One region of the Gilliamella sp. BG3 genome, then DNA from elsewhere that is predicted to be linked to it. Evidence: riboswitches for the same ligand, from Rfam matches in the RefSeq annotation. Region 1 holds a riboswitch; the other holds the start of a gene.

Region 1 (7,406 bases):
GTACCTAATCTCACAATGGGAGCAATGTTTTGTAAAGCTTTACGAAACTATGGTATTAAGGCTCCCATTGATGTGCATTTGATGGTATCACCTGTTGAAGAGATAATTACCTCATTTGCCAAAGCTGGGGCAACCAATATATCTATTCATCCGGAAGCTACTGTCCATTTGGATCGTTCATTACAGTTAATTAAAGATCATGGCTGCACAGCTGGTATTGTATTTAATCCAGCTACACCGCTTGATTATTTAGATTACGTCATGGATAAAATTGATATTATTTTATTAATGAGTGTTAACCCAGGTTTTGGAGGTCAATCTTTTATACCTTCAACAATTAAGAAATTACAACAAGCTAAACAGCGCATTATTGAATCTGGACGCAATATTCGTTTAGAAATTGATGGCGGTGTAAAAATTGACAATATTGCCGAAATAGCTAGAGCTGGTGCCGATATGTTTGTTGCTGGTTCAGCTATATTTAGCCAACCCGATTATAAAACAGTTATTGACGCCATGCGTAAAGAGTTAGCAGGAGTTGAACATGAATAAACTAGAAAATATTCAAGCAGTAGCTTTTGATTTAGATGGTACATTAGTTGACAGCGTACCAGGACTAGCATTAGCAACACAAAATATGTTAGCAGACTTGAATCTACCTACAATCAGCAACGAGAAAATCAAAAACTTTGTAGGCAATGGTATTGATATTATGCTAGAACGAGTATTCAAAGTAATTGAAGTCGATCCATCAACAGAACTATTTGCCAAAGCTAAAGATCTATTTAATCAACACTATGATAAAGTCATCGATGCAGAAACAAAACTATTTCCCAATGTTAAAGAGACCTTAAAAGTACTTCACGATAATAATTATCCACTAGCATTAGTAACCAATAAACCGGCACAGTTTTTGCCTGCTTTGCTGACTTCTTTAGGTATAAAAGAGTACTTTTCATTAGTGCTTGGTGGAGGGGATGTGATCAAATTAAAACCACACCCAGCCCCTTTATACCAAGTAATGGCTAAATTTGGATTATTCTGTGATCAGTTACTTTTTGTTGGTGATTCAAAAAATGATATTACTGCAGCCCAAAATGCTAACTGCCCAACTGTTGCATTAAGCTATGGTTATAACTATGGCATATCGATTGCCACTAGCAACCCTGATTTCTTATTTGACGATTTTAAAGACATATTAACATTATTACCTCAGCCAAAAGCTAAGGCAAAAAAATAATTAGCATAGATTAGGAATAAATTATGAGCAAACCGATTGTATTTAGTGGCGCTCAGCCATCAGGAGAACTAACACTTGGCAACTACTTAGGTGCTTTAAAAAATTGGGTGGCTCTGCAAGGCGAATATGATTGCATTTATTGTATCGTCAATCAACATGCAATTACCGTACGCCAAGATCCGAACAAATTACGTAAAGCCACATTAGACACACTCGCTCTATATTTAGCTTGTGGTATTGATCCGCAAAAAAGTACCATTTTTGTACAATCACAAGTGCCTGCGCATGCAGAACTCGGCTGGGCATTAAACTGTTACACCTACTTTGGTGAACTTAGCCGTATGACTCAATTTAAAGATAAATCATCTCGTCATTCTGAAAACATCAATGCGGGATTGTTTGATTACCCAGTACTGATGGCTGCGGATATTTTGCTCTATCAAGCAAACTTAGTACCAGTAGGTGACGACCAAAAACAACATCTTGAACTATCACGCGACATTGCTATGCGATTTAATGCGCTTTACGGTGACATATTTACTATTCCTGAGCCCTTTATTTCGAAAGTGGGTGCTCGCGTCATGTCACTACAAGAACCCACTAAAAAAATGTCTAAATCAGACGAAAATCGCAATAACGTAATTGGTTTACTCGAAAATCCAAAAGATATCGAGAAAAAAATAAAACGTGCAATGACCGATTCAGATGAGCCACCTGTGGTACGTTACGATCTAAAAAATAAAGCTGGTGTTTCAAACCTACTTGACATTTTAACTGGCGTGACAGGTAAGCCTATCAGCGAACTTGAAAAAGAGTTCGAAGGCAAAATGTATGGCCACCTTAAAACCGAAGTAGCAACACAAGTCATTGATATGCTAACTACACTTCAAGCGAAGTATCATCAGTATCGAGATGATGAAAGTTATCTAATTTCAATAATGCAAGAAGGGGCAGAAAAAGCACGCTCAAAAGCCGCACCAACTTTGAAAAAAGTTTATGATGCAATCGGTTTTGTATAATTGAAAAATTAATAACTGATTGTTACTAAAAATAAAACAGTATGCAATGGCTTTAATATACAAGGAAAATGGGTAACAATTAAAGCCATTTAAATATACAGGTTAGTTATGAAGATTATTATTCTTGGTGCAGGACAAACAGGTAGTGCGCTTGCTGAATATCTTGTTACTGAAAAACAAAATGATGTCACGGTGATTGATGAAAATTATGATAAATTACAATCACTACAAGAACGTTTTGATTTACAGGTGATTTGCGGAAAATCATCATACCCACAAGTTTTAGAAAGTGCTGGTGCTGAATCAGCTGATATGCTTGTTGCTGTAACTAACTCTGATGAAGTCAACATGATGGCCTGCCAAATTGGGCATGTCATGTTCAATATTCCACAAAAAGTTGCACGCATTAGATCACCTGAATACAATAACGAAAACTACCCTCTTTTCAATAAAGATTGTATTAATATCAATCATATCATTGCTCCAGAAAACCTTATCACCAACCATATTAGTCAATTAGTACAATATCCTGGTTCGCTACAATTTGCATCTTTTTACGACAATCGTGTCTGTTTGGTTGCCGTTACCGCTTATTATGGCGGTGCTTTAGTAGGTAGTGAATTATCAGAACTCAAAGAACATTTACCACATGTTGAAGCTCGAGTAGTAGCTATTTACCGTAAAAACCGTTTTATCCGACCGCTTGGTTCAACACTTATAGAAGCGGGCGATATGGTCTACTTTATAACTCCCCCCGTTAATATCAAAGCGGTGACCAGTGAGTTACAAAGGTTAGAAAAACCATATAAACGAATAATTATCAGTGGCGGTGGTGGTGTCGCTGTCGCTCTAGCAAAACGTTTAGAAAATAACTATCAAGTCAAATTAATTGAGCGAAATGCCGAACGAGCAGAATTAATTGCCGAGCAACTTGTTAATACAACAGTATTACATGGGGAATCATCGGATCAAGAATTGCTCTCACAAGAACAAGTTGAACTTACTGATCTATTTATCGCTGTTACCAGTGATGATGAATCCAACATCATGTCCTCCATGTTAGCCAAAAGAATGGGAGCGAAAAAAGTAATTGTATTAATTCAACGCCAAGCCTACCTTGAACTAATTAATGATAGTGTGATTGATATTGCGATTTCCCCACAACACGCCACAATATCTGAGCTATTAAGCCATGTTAGACAAACTGGGGTTGTTAAAGTTGTTTCATTAAGACAAGGAGAATCCGAAATTGTCGAAATTATTGCCAATGGTAATGGTGAAACATCAAGACTGGTTGGCAAAAATATTAATGGCCTAAAACTCCCATCGGGTGCAACCATTGGAGCTATAGTGCGTGGAGAAGATGTTATTATCGTTAATACTGATTTAACCATTGAAGACAATGATCATCTAATCATCTTCTTACCAGATAGAAAAGCAATTACTGATATTGAAAGATTATTACAATAGCTTGTTAAAAACAGATAATCAGTTCATAATAAAAAAATCATTTTGACTCGGGGTGTTTTTTGTCTAAACAAAAAACTGAGATTTCACCCGTTGAACCTGATCTGGATTATACCAGCGTAGGGAAGTCTAAGCCATAAAAGCCTTAAATTGGCAAATTCTTCCCGACATTTATAAATTAATAAATCAGTAAGAAAGGAAGAAATATGTCAGCAGCCAAATCATTCCAAATTACCCAAACCGCTCCTTTTATCAATTATATAAAACAACACCGCCCACTAGTACATTGCATTACTAATGATGTAGTCCAAAACTTTACCGCCAATGTACTACTTGCTATTGGTGCATCACCAGCAATGGTAATTGCCGAACAAGAAGTTGCTGAATTTGTCAATATTGCCGATAGCTTACTGATTAATATTGGCACTATTCACAGCAACACAGCCCAAAGTATGCTATTAGCGGCCGCCAAGGCACAGCAAACACAAACCCCATGGGTACTCGATCCTGTTGCTGTAGGAGCAGCACTTAATTATCGAACTGAAATTGCACATCAATTATTATCATTTAATCCCGCAGTAATACGAGGTAATGCTTCAGAAATATTAGCACTAAATGGTCAAAAATCTTTCTCAAAAGGACCCGACGGTCAAGACACAACTCAATCAGCTTTAAACGCTGCCCAAGAGCTTGCGCAAAAATATCAAACTATTGTCGCAATGACGGGCGATGTTGACTACATAACTAACGGAAACAGCACATATAGTATAGCTGGAGGTGATATTGCTTTAACAAAAGTAACAGGTACAGGATGTTCATTATCTGCAATGGTAGCGGCTTTCATAGCTAATTCTCCTGACCCATTATCAGCCACTGCCTGTGCATGTTTTATGATGAAAAAAGCTGGTGAGCTAGCTAATAAACAACAAGGATTAGGAACTTTCTCGATATCACTATTAGATCAACTCTCAACATTTAACCCATCGCTTTAATAAGGAAATCAGATGAAAAAACAACTGGATTTAACCCTCTATTTAGTCCTTGATCCATTATTATGCGGTGGCATTAATGGCATGATAAACACCACAAAAATTGCTGTTTCAAATGGTGTGACTGCAATACAGTTAAGATCTGAACATGAATTTAGCGGTAAAGATTGGTACTACGCTGCCTTAGCATTGAAAGAAGCATTAAGCGACACCTCTGTTCCACTATTTATAAATGATCATGTAGATATTGCTTTAGCGGTTGATGCCGATGGTGTCCATATTGGACAAAGTGATTTGCCTGTTGATGTAGCTCGACAACTTATCGGCAAAGATAAATGGTTAGGTCTTTCGGTAACTAACCAACAACAACTTAAAGCAGTTCCTTGGCAGCAGGTTAATTATATTGGCATAGGGCCTATCTTCCCAACCATAACCAAAAAAAATGCAACGGTAGCAATAGGAACAGAACAATTAACTGAATTAGTCAAACTAAAACAGTGCCCAGCTGTTGCCATTGGTGGTATTGATGAAAACAATATAACTAATATTATTCAAACGGGCATTGACGGCGTTGCTGTAGTTTCGGCTATTTGTGGCAAAAAAGATATTCAACAAGCAACATTATCGCTTATCAACAAAATCAAACAAGCTAAATAGGAAATACGATCATGACAACAATTGCATTAACCATTGCAGGATCTGATCCTAGCGGTGGTGCAGGTATTCAAGCCGATCTAAAAACTTTTTCTGCACTTGGTGCATATGGTATGTCAGTTATCACTGCCCTAACGGCACAAAGCACGCAAGGGGTTGATGCGGTATTAGCTATATCGCCCGAATTTATTGAAGCCCAATTTAATACACTTTATCAAGATATTCAAATTAATAGCGTAAAAATGGGTATGCTAATGAATAAAGAAATAGTTGCAACCGTTCACCACCTTCTTAAAACAAACCCTATTCCTACTATCGTGTTAGATACTGTAATGGTTGCTAAAGGTGGACATCCCCTTTTAAAGTCTGATGCCGTAACAGCTATTCGTGAGCTTTTATTACCCTTAGCCACAATTATTACTCCCAATCTACCAGAAGCAGCAGCGCTACTCGATTGTGATGAAGCTAAAACCGAAGATGAAATGCAAAAGCAAGGGCGTGAATTACTCAAGTTAGGCTGTAAAGCGGTATTAATGAAAGGAGGACATTTGCCTAGCAATGAAAGCCCTGATTATTTGATCACACACAATAATATAATAAGAATGACCTTTCCACGCATCCAAACTAAAAATACTCACGGAACGGGGTGCACATTATCAGCAGCTATTGCAGCATTATTACCTAAAAATAATTTAGAAGAAGCAGTCGCCCAAGCAAAAAATTATCTACAAGGCGCAATTAGCCATGCCGATGATTTAAATATAGGGAAAGGAATTGGACCAACGCATCATTTTTACCGCTGGTGGTAATTGTTCAAAATATTAATGGGATTTACGTTACTAACTATTGCATATAACAACAAATCCCATACGCAACTAATGCAGATCTTTTGCTTCACTCGTACTACAACTGAGCGTTCCTCGCTTTCCTTGCTCGTCTTCAAAATAATCAGCCCAACAACTTTTCATTGATAAATCAATTTGTTTTATCAACTCAACTCTAGTTCCATTATAAGAACAACTAACATAATAAGGTTCAACATCTGTCTTATAATTAACTTCCCATATTAACTCATGTTTCTTACCGTCAACCGTTCCTTTTGCTGGTTTTAAAGCCGCCATTCTAGAAGGCTTATCGTGATAAACAATCATACTAAAAAAGGATGCCTCCTTACTATTTATATCATTAGAAACTTCCCACCCATCAGGCATATTTACAACTTCTTCTTTAATATTAAATTTTTGTGGACAATCAATCTGATAAGCATTAACAAAAAAAACTGCACCACACCAAGCCATAATAGCCACAGTAACACTCAATATTTTACCTTTCATAATATATCCTTATAACAATAGCCTATTAATAAACAGATAAAAGCATTCTAGCATTCCCCAAAATATGCCAATACCTTAAACAAAGTTTTATTAGTTCTGTTTTAATTTGAAATTTCAACAAATTAAAATAGAAAAGATGCTTCAAAATAGCCTAGTGCCGTCAAATATAGATGTAGTTATTACACAATCCTAACAAACTCATAACCAGCCTCATTAACAGCAGTAATCGCAGCTTCTTGCGAAATAGAACTATTTTCGATATCAACCTCGTGTTTGGTTAAATCAACGGTCACTTTTGCATTTGGATCAATATCATTAATTGCTTTTGTTATTGCTTTAACACAGTGTTGACAACTCATATTATCGACGATTAATTTCATACATCCTCACTATTTACGGGTTAATAGTAAAAAAAATTCATATAAAAACCTAAAATTACCACAAATTTACCTACAATATGATAGCATCATATTCCTTTTTAATATTTATAATAAATTTTATAGTGAAGAAAATAAAATACAGTTTACTACTAGCCTGTAGCCTAACACTTGTTGGTTGTTTTGAGCCTAGCTCTATTGAGCGTTGGATTGACAACCCTACCAATAACGAAATCAAAGTCACTATTGATGGAAATGAGCTAACCATTCCAGCAAAATCAGGTATTAATTATACCTTTAAATATGGCAAACATACCTTATCGTAT
Region 2 (7,406 bases), on a different contig from region 1:
AATTATTAGGGCAGCCATTAATGACTGCGACATTAATTTTACCTAATGATGACCAAGCGCAATCCGATCCCGACGAAATAGAAGATAAAATAGGTTATCAGCTTGATGCGATTGTGCACGGTGGTTATATAGGTCAACAACCTACCAGCGTAATTGACTTGACTAATGACTATCCAACAATTATTCGTAAAGGAAGTGGAGACACTAAGCCATTCGAATAAATGTTCATTTTTTATTGTCAATATATCGACAATATAGTTAATAGAAAATTGATACCTGAGAAGGTAACAGCGAGGATTTTATGAAAAATAGCAAATTAGCATTCCCACAACTTGGCAAAAAGACAAATAGCGTTAAAGCAAAGGAAAAGCAACTCTACGAAAAACCAAAAACCTCAAAAGTACCAGCTATTACACGCAAAACATCGGCACATGATAATACTGAAAAACTCCAAAAAGTATTAGCTAATTTAGGTAATGGATCACGCCGAGAGATTGAAGCAATGATTGTGGACGGTAAAATCAGTGTAGATGGTAAAATTGCCTCATTAGGCGATCGAGTTGATGTAAATGCAAACCCTAAAATTCGTATCAATGGACATTTAGTTCAGCTTAGAAGTAAAGAAAAAGAAGTTTGCCGAGTACTAGCTTACTACAAACCAGAAGGTGAAATTTGTTCCCGCAATGATCCGCAAGGACGGGCAACTGTTTTTGAACGTTTACCTAGATTAAAAAATGCACGTTGGGTGAACATTGGCAGACTTGATATCAATACATCGGGTTTATTATTATTCACAACTGATGGTGAATTAGCTAATCGATTAATGCATCCACGGCACGAGATTGAGCGTGAATATGCAGTGCGAGTATTTGGTAATGTGACTGATCAACAAATTAACCAACTTCGTAAAGGGGTGCAACTAGAAGATGGCCCAGCCTCATTTCAATCAATTAAAGCACAAGGTGGTGATGGAATTAACCAATGGTTTAATGTAGTTATAACAGAAGGCCGTAATCGGGAAGTTCGTAGAATGTGGGAAGCTATTGATGTGCAAGTTAGTCGATTGCTACGCATTCGCTATGGCAATATCACTTTACCCAAAGGATTATCACGCGGAACTTGGCTAGAACTTGGTATTGACTCAGTCAATTACTTACGTGAACTAGTCGGTTTGCCACCTGAATCTAAAAGTTTCACCACAAGTTCTTCTTCTGACAAAAGAATAGTAAGACCTAAACGAGTCAAACTTAATCAACAGACTAAAACAACACGGCAAAGAGTAACTCAAAAAGCAACTCGAAAATAACCTTTACCCTGCCCTTAAATAGTTTGTTTAGCTATTTAAGGGTACCAGCATAAAATATAATTCACACCTTTCCTATTTCAAATAAACTGACTTGTCACCCAATAATAATGAGTAACTAGTTAATCAATTTTTAGCAAAAAAAGTTAATAAATTAGAACTAATTTATAATAGACTCACCAACTAGCTTATTAATCAAGCTATATTTAAACAGTTTTCATCTTAATAACAAGATGAACAAGCAAAAAAATAAACTAAAATGAATTGAAAGGAAAATTATGCGTATAATTATAGCTGTTTTTTTTATGTTCTTATTAGCCGCTTGTCATACACGTACAGCAGAAGAAGCTTATAAAGAAGGAAAATATTTAGAAAGCATCAACTTATTGGCGGATAGTATTGAGGATAAGGGTACTGCAAAATTAGGTCAAAAAGACGTACAACGACTACAAAATATCGTCAATAACGTTATGCAACATTATGAAACAACTTTATCAAATGCCAATAATCAGGATTATGCCAAACGAATAGAATGCTACCAAAATTTATTAGCAATGAAACTGCGATTAAGTGATCGCTTTTATAGCCAAGAAATCAGTTTTTTTGATAATAAATATGATTTTACTAAATTACAAGAGAGTATCGCAAAAGAGTACTATGACTATGGTAATTCAATCACAGGAACCGATAGTAAAAGTTATAGAATAAAAGCCGATTTATACAAAAAAGGATTTGAGCAATACAACTATAAAAACATTGAAAGTTTGTATAACAATGCAAATAAAAAATATATGCAACTTGCTGCTAAAGATTATTATGACCAAGGAAAAATGTTAGCACAGCAAGGTAATTATAAAGCTGCTGCGGATGCATTTAATAATGCCTCGGAAGTATATCAGCCTCTTGGCAAGTACAAAGATAGTGACAAACTTTCTATTGAGAATGATAGAAAACACTGTACTCAACAAGCAGAAAATGCTTATGAACAAGCACAACAATTAGCCAGAACAGCAACACGTCGTTATCAATTTCGAGAAGTTGCCCAATATTACGCTTCAGCTGCTTCGGCTTATCGCCAATACGGAGCGTTTCGCGATGCAGATTTCCAAGCAGATAAATATAAAAGAGAAGGGAAAATAAAAGTTTATTATAATTCTTCAGAATTAAAATCTTATGTAACAGATCTATTAAGTAAAGACTTTATAGAATTTGTTATCTACCAACCAGGACAAGCAGATGTCACGATCCGTGTAACGACAAATGTTGAATTTTCTGATCTTGGTAAATCAGTTAACAATGAAACCAAAACCGAAAAAATATTTGATAAATTTATTGAATTCGCTGACGAAAACGGTAATAAAAAGCAAGTTAAAACCTATAAAGATCAGCAGTTTAATTTACAAACTGTGACTCACAGCAACAAATTAACCTTAACCACTAAAATTGAGGCTCATGGAATCTATAGTTACAGTAAATCATTTAACATTGTACAAACGTCAGCAAAACATGATTATATCTACTCTGGCAATGTGCCATCAAATTTACATAATTACAGTAAAGGAACATTGCAAACCAAAGATAGCTTGCTTCGAGCGGCAAAAGAACAGCAATTAACAGAATTAAAAGTATATATTGAAGATATGGTTCGGGATTTATCATATCTATAATTACTATAAATGTCATAACTAAAATTTAACTAAATAAAGACTACTTACTCATTGGTGCTCATTTTTATAAATGAGTGTCCAATGAGTAAATTGAATGTTTTTATTTATTTGCGGAGTTGCTTTAATTCGTCCAATATAAAGAAGTACGGGATGGATTAGATCATATCTAGTCAAAAATTAAAAATGTGTTTGTTTGGGGCAGCGTTGGTTAGTAAACACTGTTTTCGGCTAAATGAAACTTGAATCCTTGTTGATGCATGATTTCTCGCAATGTTTATAGTATTAATTACTGTAAACAACACTAGAAATTCCTACAATTAAAAAGTTGCTATATCAGTACTAAATTTCATCTAAAATAAAACGACGTTTGGTTTATCAGAACATCAACTCCATACTTTTTCAATTCAATTATTGAAGTGATAACTAAAATAGTTGTTTTATCAAATTCATGATAAAATATGGTTTCTTTTAAAAACTTTACAAAAAATTAATACGATGAAAAAAATAAAATATTCTTTGTTGCTAGTTTGCAGCATAACATTGGTCGGTTGTTTTGGTTCAGATACCACTTCGTCTAGCTCTGTTGATCGTATGATTGATAATCCAACACCAAATGAAATAAAAGTGATTATTGATGGAAATGAATTAACCATTCCAGCAAAATCAAGTGTGAATTATACATTTGAATACGGTAAGCATACACTGTCTTACGGTAATCAATCATTAAATTTTATAGCTAAACCTTCAACAACTAATAGTTCAGGATTAATTAATCCTACTCAAAGTAATTATTATTTATTAACAACTTTCTATACAACTTCAAATGTGAGTGATGAAACTTACGATAAGTTGATAGCTAAATATTTAAATTCAGTTCCAGTAATTATTAAAGGTGAACAGCAAGAGCTTGAACTACCAGTTAAAGTTATTAATGATGTTTTTATTGAGCGTCAAAAAGATTTTTGGGATTATTCAGTAGATGAACCTTATCCAGATGAAGTAACTTTACGAGGGAAAGGGCAATTTCAATCTCGAAAAATCAAATTATTCCGAGAAGATGGCTTTATTGAAGCTTTAAAAGCAGAAGGGCTTAATGAAAAAGTTGATTTTATAAATGAACATCCTAAATTTTCTGAGCTTAAAAAATATACTATACCAAATATTCAGCTAGATGCTATTACTTGTAAGAAAGGTCGCGAATTTGTTGAAACGCAGTTAAATGATTGGAATAAGCTTTTTACTCTGACAGGTAAAGATTTGGCATTGTTATACAAACAGTTAACATCGTCTGAAACTTTTCACACGAAACATGCCATCATAACAGAATGTACGAAAGCAGGAGATTCAAATCAAAGCTATCAGTTCGCTACAAGAGAACTTGAGGGGGCATTCGATGAAACTAATCAACTTAATTTTTTTATTACTCAATAAACTAATTTAAGTAAAGGTAAATGTTTAACCGAATCGGTAATAGTTACATCTTCTTTATAATATAAGCGCCATATCTTTCGTCAGTGATAAGGCGTTAGTTTTGTTTTCATGTATATTCTTTATAGCCATTTTTTAAAGCTTCATAAATAAAGTGAGTTGTTCCTACATTAAATTTTTATCACTTCTGATGTTTACAATCTTCATACTAACCTCTAAACTAATTGATGTTCTCAACGGGGTGCCCTAAAGGGCTGAGAATGTTAGATAGGATAACATAACCCGCCGAACCTGAACTGGATCATGCCAGCGGAGGGATTTGAGTTATTGCACTTGCTCAAACCTTTTGTCTTTTATTTGCTATTTTGGAGGCAAAATGTTTTGTAAAAAATTGTTATTATCTTTGGTATTTTCGGTACCTTTTATGGCAAATGCTGCCAACGTAAAACCAACCTTAACTGTTTATAGTTATAATTCCTTTATTTCAGAATGGGGACCAGGAAAAGCAATTGAGAAAGGGTTTGAAGCACAGTGTAACTGTGAACTTGAGATTGTTACATTAGGCGATGGAGTAGCGGTTTTAAATCGAATGCGACTTGAAGGTGATAGAACTAATGCCGATGTAATTTTAGGATTAGACAACAATCTTTTAGAACAGGCAAAACAAGCCAAAATAGTTATACCTCATCAAATCAATAAACCAGATAATTTAAATACCAACTGGTGGGATAGTGATTTTATGCCCTATGATTTTGGTTATTTCGCTTTTATTTATGATCAACAAAAAATCAGTAATCCACCACACAGCATGCATGAGTTAGTAGATAATAAAGTCAACTGGAAAATTATCTATCAAGACCCACGAACCAGTACTCCTGGGTTAGGTTTATTATTTTGGGTGAAAAATATATATGGTGATGATGCTGCATCTGCATGGCAGAAAATAGCAAAAAATACTGTGACAGTGACCAAAGGTTGGGGTGAAGCTTATGGCCTATTTTTAAAAGGCGAAGCTGATTTTGTGCTTAGTTATAGCACTTCGCCAGTTGCACATATTATGAATGATAATGATCATCGTTATGCTGCTGCTATTTTTGACGAAGGGCATTATCGCCAAGTCGAAGTTGCGGGTATTACTAAGTATAGTCAGCATCCCGAATTGGCACGTGCTTTTTTACAATATTTATTAACGCCTGATGTACAACGTCAATTTGCTGAAAAAAATTTCATGTATCCGATTATTAATATAACGTTGCCTGAAGCTTTTCAGCAAATTAAACCAGTCAATAAAGCACTCGAGTTTGATGCTAAGCAAGTTAAAAATAATCAAAAGAGCTGGGTGCGTGAATGGAAATCCACCATTAGTAAATAGTTTTATTCAGTATAATGTTGAAATTAAGAACGTTAATCCTTGGCATTAGTGCTGCAAGCTTGATTTTAGTTGTATTAGGTTCAGCACTATTTGCGCTTTGTTTAGTTGCTTTTGAGTCTAATAATTTAACTGTCTATTTTGATAGTTATTTATTACATGTTATTTGGATAACAATATTTCAAGCAACGTTATCAACATTGCTATCTGTGTTATTGGCAATATTGATGTCTAAAGCCCTATCGATAGTCAATTTTTGGGGTAAAAATCTATTGCTACGCATTATGCCTATCACGTTTATATTTCCTACGTTGGTTGTGGTAACGGGGTTATTATCTGTTTATGGGCAACATGGTTTATTAGCGTCGTTTTGTCATTATTTAGGTTTGCCTTTTGTGATATCCATTTATGGTTTAAAAGGTATTTTATTGGCACATATATTTCTTAATTTCCCTTATGCTTGTTGCTTGTTTTATCAAACCTTAAATAGTGTACCAGCCGAACACAAACAATTAGCTGCTCAATTGAATTTTTCGAGTTTTACTTATTTTAAATTGGTGGAATGGCCACTATTGCGTCGACAGTTGCTACCTATGGCATCGCTAATCTTTATGCTTTGTTTTTCTAGCTTTGCTATTGTATTAGCTCTAGGTGGTGGACCTAAATATACCACACTTGAAGTTGCCATTTATCAATCCATCCGTGAATTTGATTTGATACAAGCCGTGCTTTTAGCATGTTTGCAGTTGGTTTGTTGTGCTTTTTTTATGGGGTTGATGCAAAAGTTTAATTATAGCTATAAATTTAACACTCAATATGTTAAGCAAAGTTATCGTTTACCTGTTTCGTTTAGCTTAATTTTGTCGAGTTTTGTTATTATTGTTATTGGTGCATTATTTATTTTGCTACCCATCATAACTATATTAATAAAAGGTATTTATTTTTTTCAGTGGTCATTTTTTTCAGTGGCCTTTCAACGTGCAGTTATGTTTTCTTTACTAATTGCTTTTGGGTCAGCCAGTATTGCTATGCTACTAGCTTTATTATTACTCTATACAAACAGCCGATTATTGATTTATCGGCAAATAAATTGGAGTAATCGATTAATGTTAATTGGATCGCTGATATTAATTATTCCAAGCATGGTGCTGGCGTCAGGTCTGTTTTTACTGTTATTTTCGTACGCTTATAGTTCGGTCTTTGTTTGTGTTTTGACGATGCTTTGTAACAGTTTAATGGCACTGCCATTTATATTAAAAAACCTTGCTGCACCAATGTATGATGTTACATCACGCTATTGGCATTTAAGCCAGTCACTTAATATTACTGGTTTTTGGCATTTTTATTTAATTGAATATAAAGCACTAAAAAAGTTAATTATCCAAAGTTTTGCCTTTTCAGCAATATTATCATTGGGTGATTTTGGTATTATTGCGTTATTTGGTGGCCAGTCAGTCACAACGTTACCTTATTATTTATATGAGCAAATATCGTATTATCATTATCATGAAAGTGCCGTAACGGCTGCATTATTGCTAATATTATCTTTTAGTTTACTGGTTGTGATAGATTATGATCGAACTGAATCAAATTAATTGTCAATACGATAATTTTAAAATGCATTTTGATATCAAAATTA

The links. Region 1 has a riboswitch for thiamine pyrophosphate ahead of thiM (hydroxyethylthiazole kinase). Riboswitches for the same ligand answer to the same signal wherever they lie in the genome.
Region 2: linked by a shared signal. The riboswitch ahead of thiB (thiamine ABC transporter substrate binding subunit) and the one ahead of thiM (hydroxyethylthiazole kinase) in region 1 are both predicted to bind thiamine pyrophosphate.

What each region holds. Positions count from the first base shown of each region.
Region 1 covers NZ_JBIDFE010000019.1:30,878-38,283, forward strand. The annotation lists gene rpe (ribulose-phosphate 3-epimerase) at 1-552, shown strand, start outside; gene ACGH6S_RS09405 (phosphoglycolate phosphatase) at 545-1,240, shown strand; gene trpS (tryptophan--tRNA ligase) at 1,264-2,259, shown strand; gene trkA (Trk system potassium transporter TrkA) at 2,368-3,729, shown strand; TPP riboswitch at 3,768-3,869, shown strand; gene thiM (hydroxyethylthiazole kinase) at 3,933-4,718, shown strand; gene thiE (thiamine phosphate synthase) at 4,731-5,372, shown strand; gene thiD (bifunctional hydroxymethylpyrimidine kinase/phosphomethylpyrimidine kinase) at 5,384-6,178, shown strand; gene ACGH6S_RS09435 (STY0301 family protein) at 6,245-6,703, opposite strand; gene ACGH6S_RS09440 (heavy-metal-associated domain-containing protein) at 6,883-7,083, opposite strand; gene ACGH6S_RS09445 (hypothetical protein) at 7,206-7,406, shown strand, end outside.
Region 2 covers NZ_JBIDFE010000011.1:17,150-24,555, reverse strand. The annotation lists gene ACGH6S_RS06530 (L-threonylcarbamoyladenylate synthase) at 1-221, shown strand, start outside; gene rluB (23S rRNA pseudouridine(2605) synthase RluB) at 302-1,306, shown strand; gene ACGH6S_RS06520 (hypothetical protein) at 1,582-2,970, shown strand; gene ACGH6S_RS06515 (hypothetical protein) at 3,466-4,401, shown strand; TPP riboswitch at 4,626-4,734, shown strand; gene thiB (thiamine ABC transporter substrate binding subunit) at 4,775-5,770, shown strand; gene thiP (thiamine/thiamine pyrophosphate ABC transporter permease) at 5,785-7,362, shown strand; gene thiQ (thiamine ABC transporter ATP-binding protein ThiQ) at 7,340-7,406, shown strand, end outside.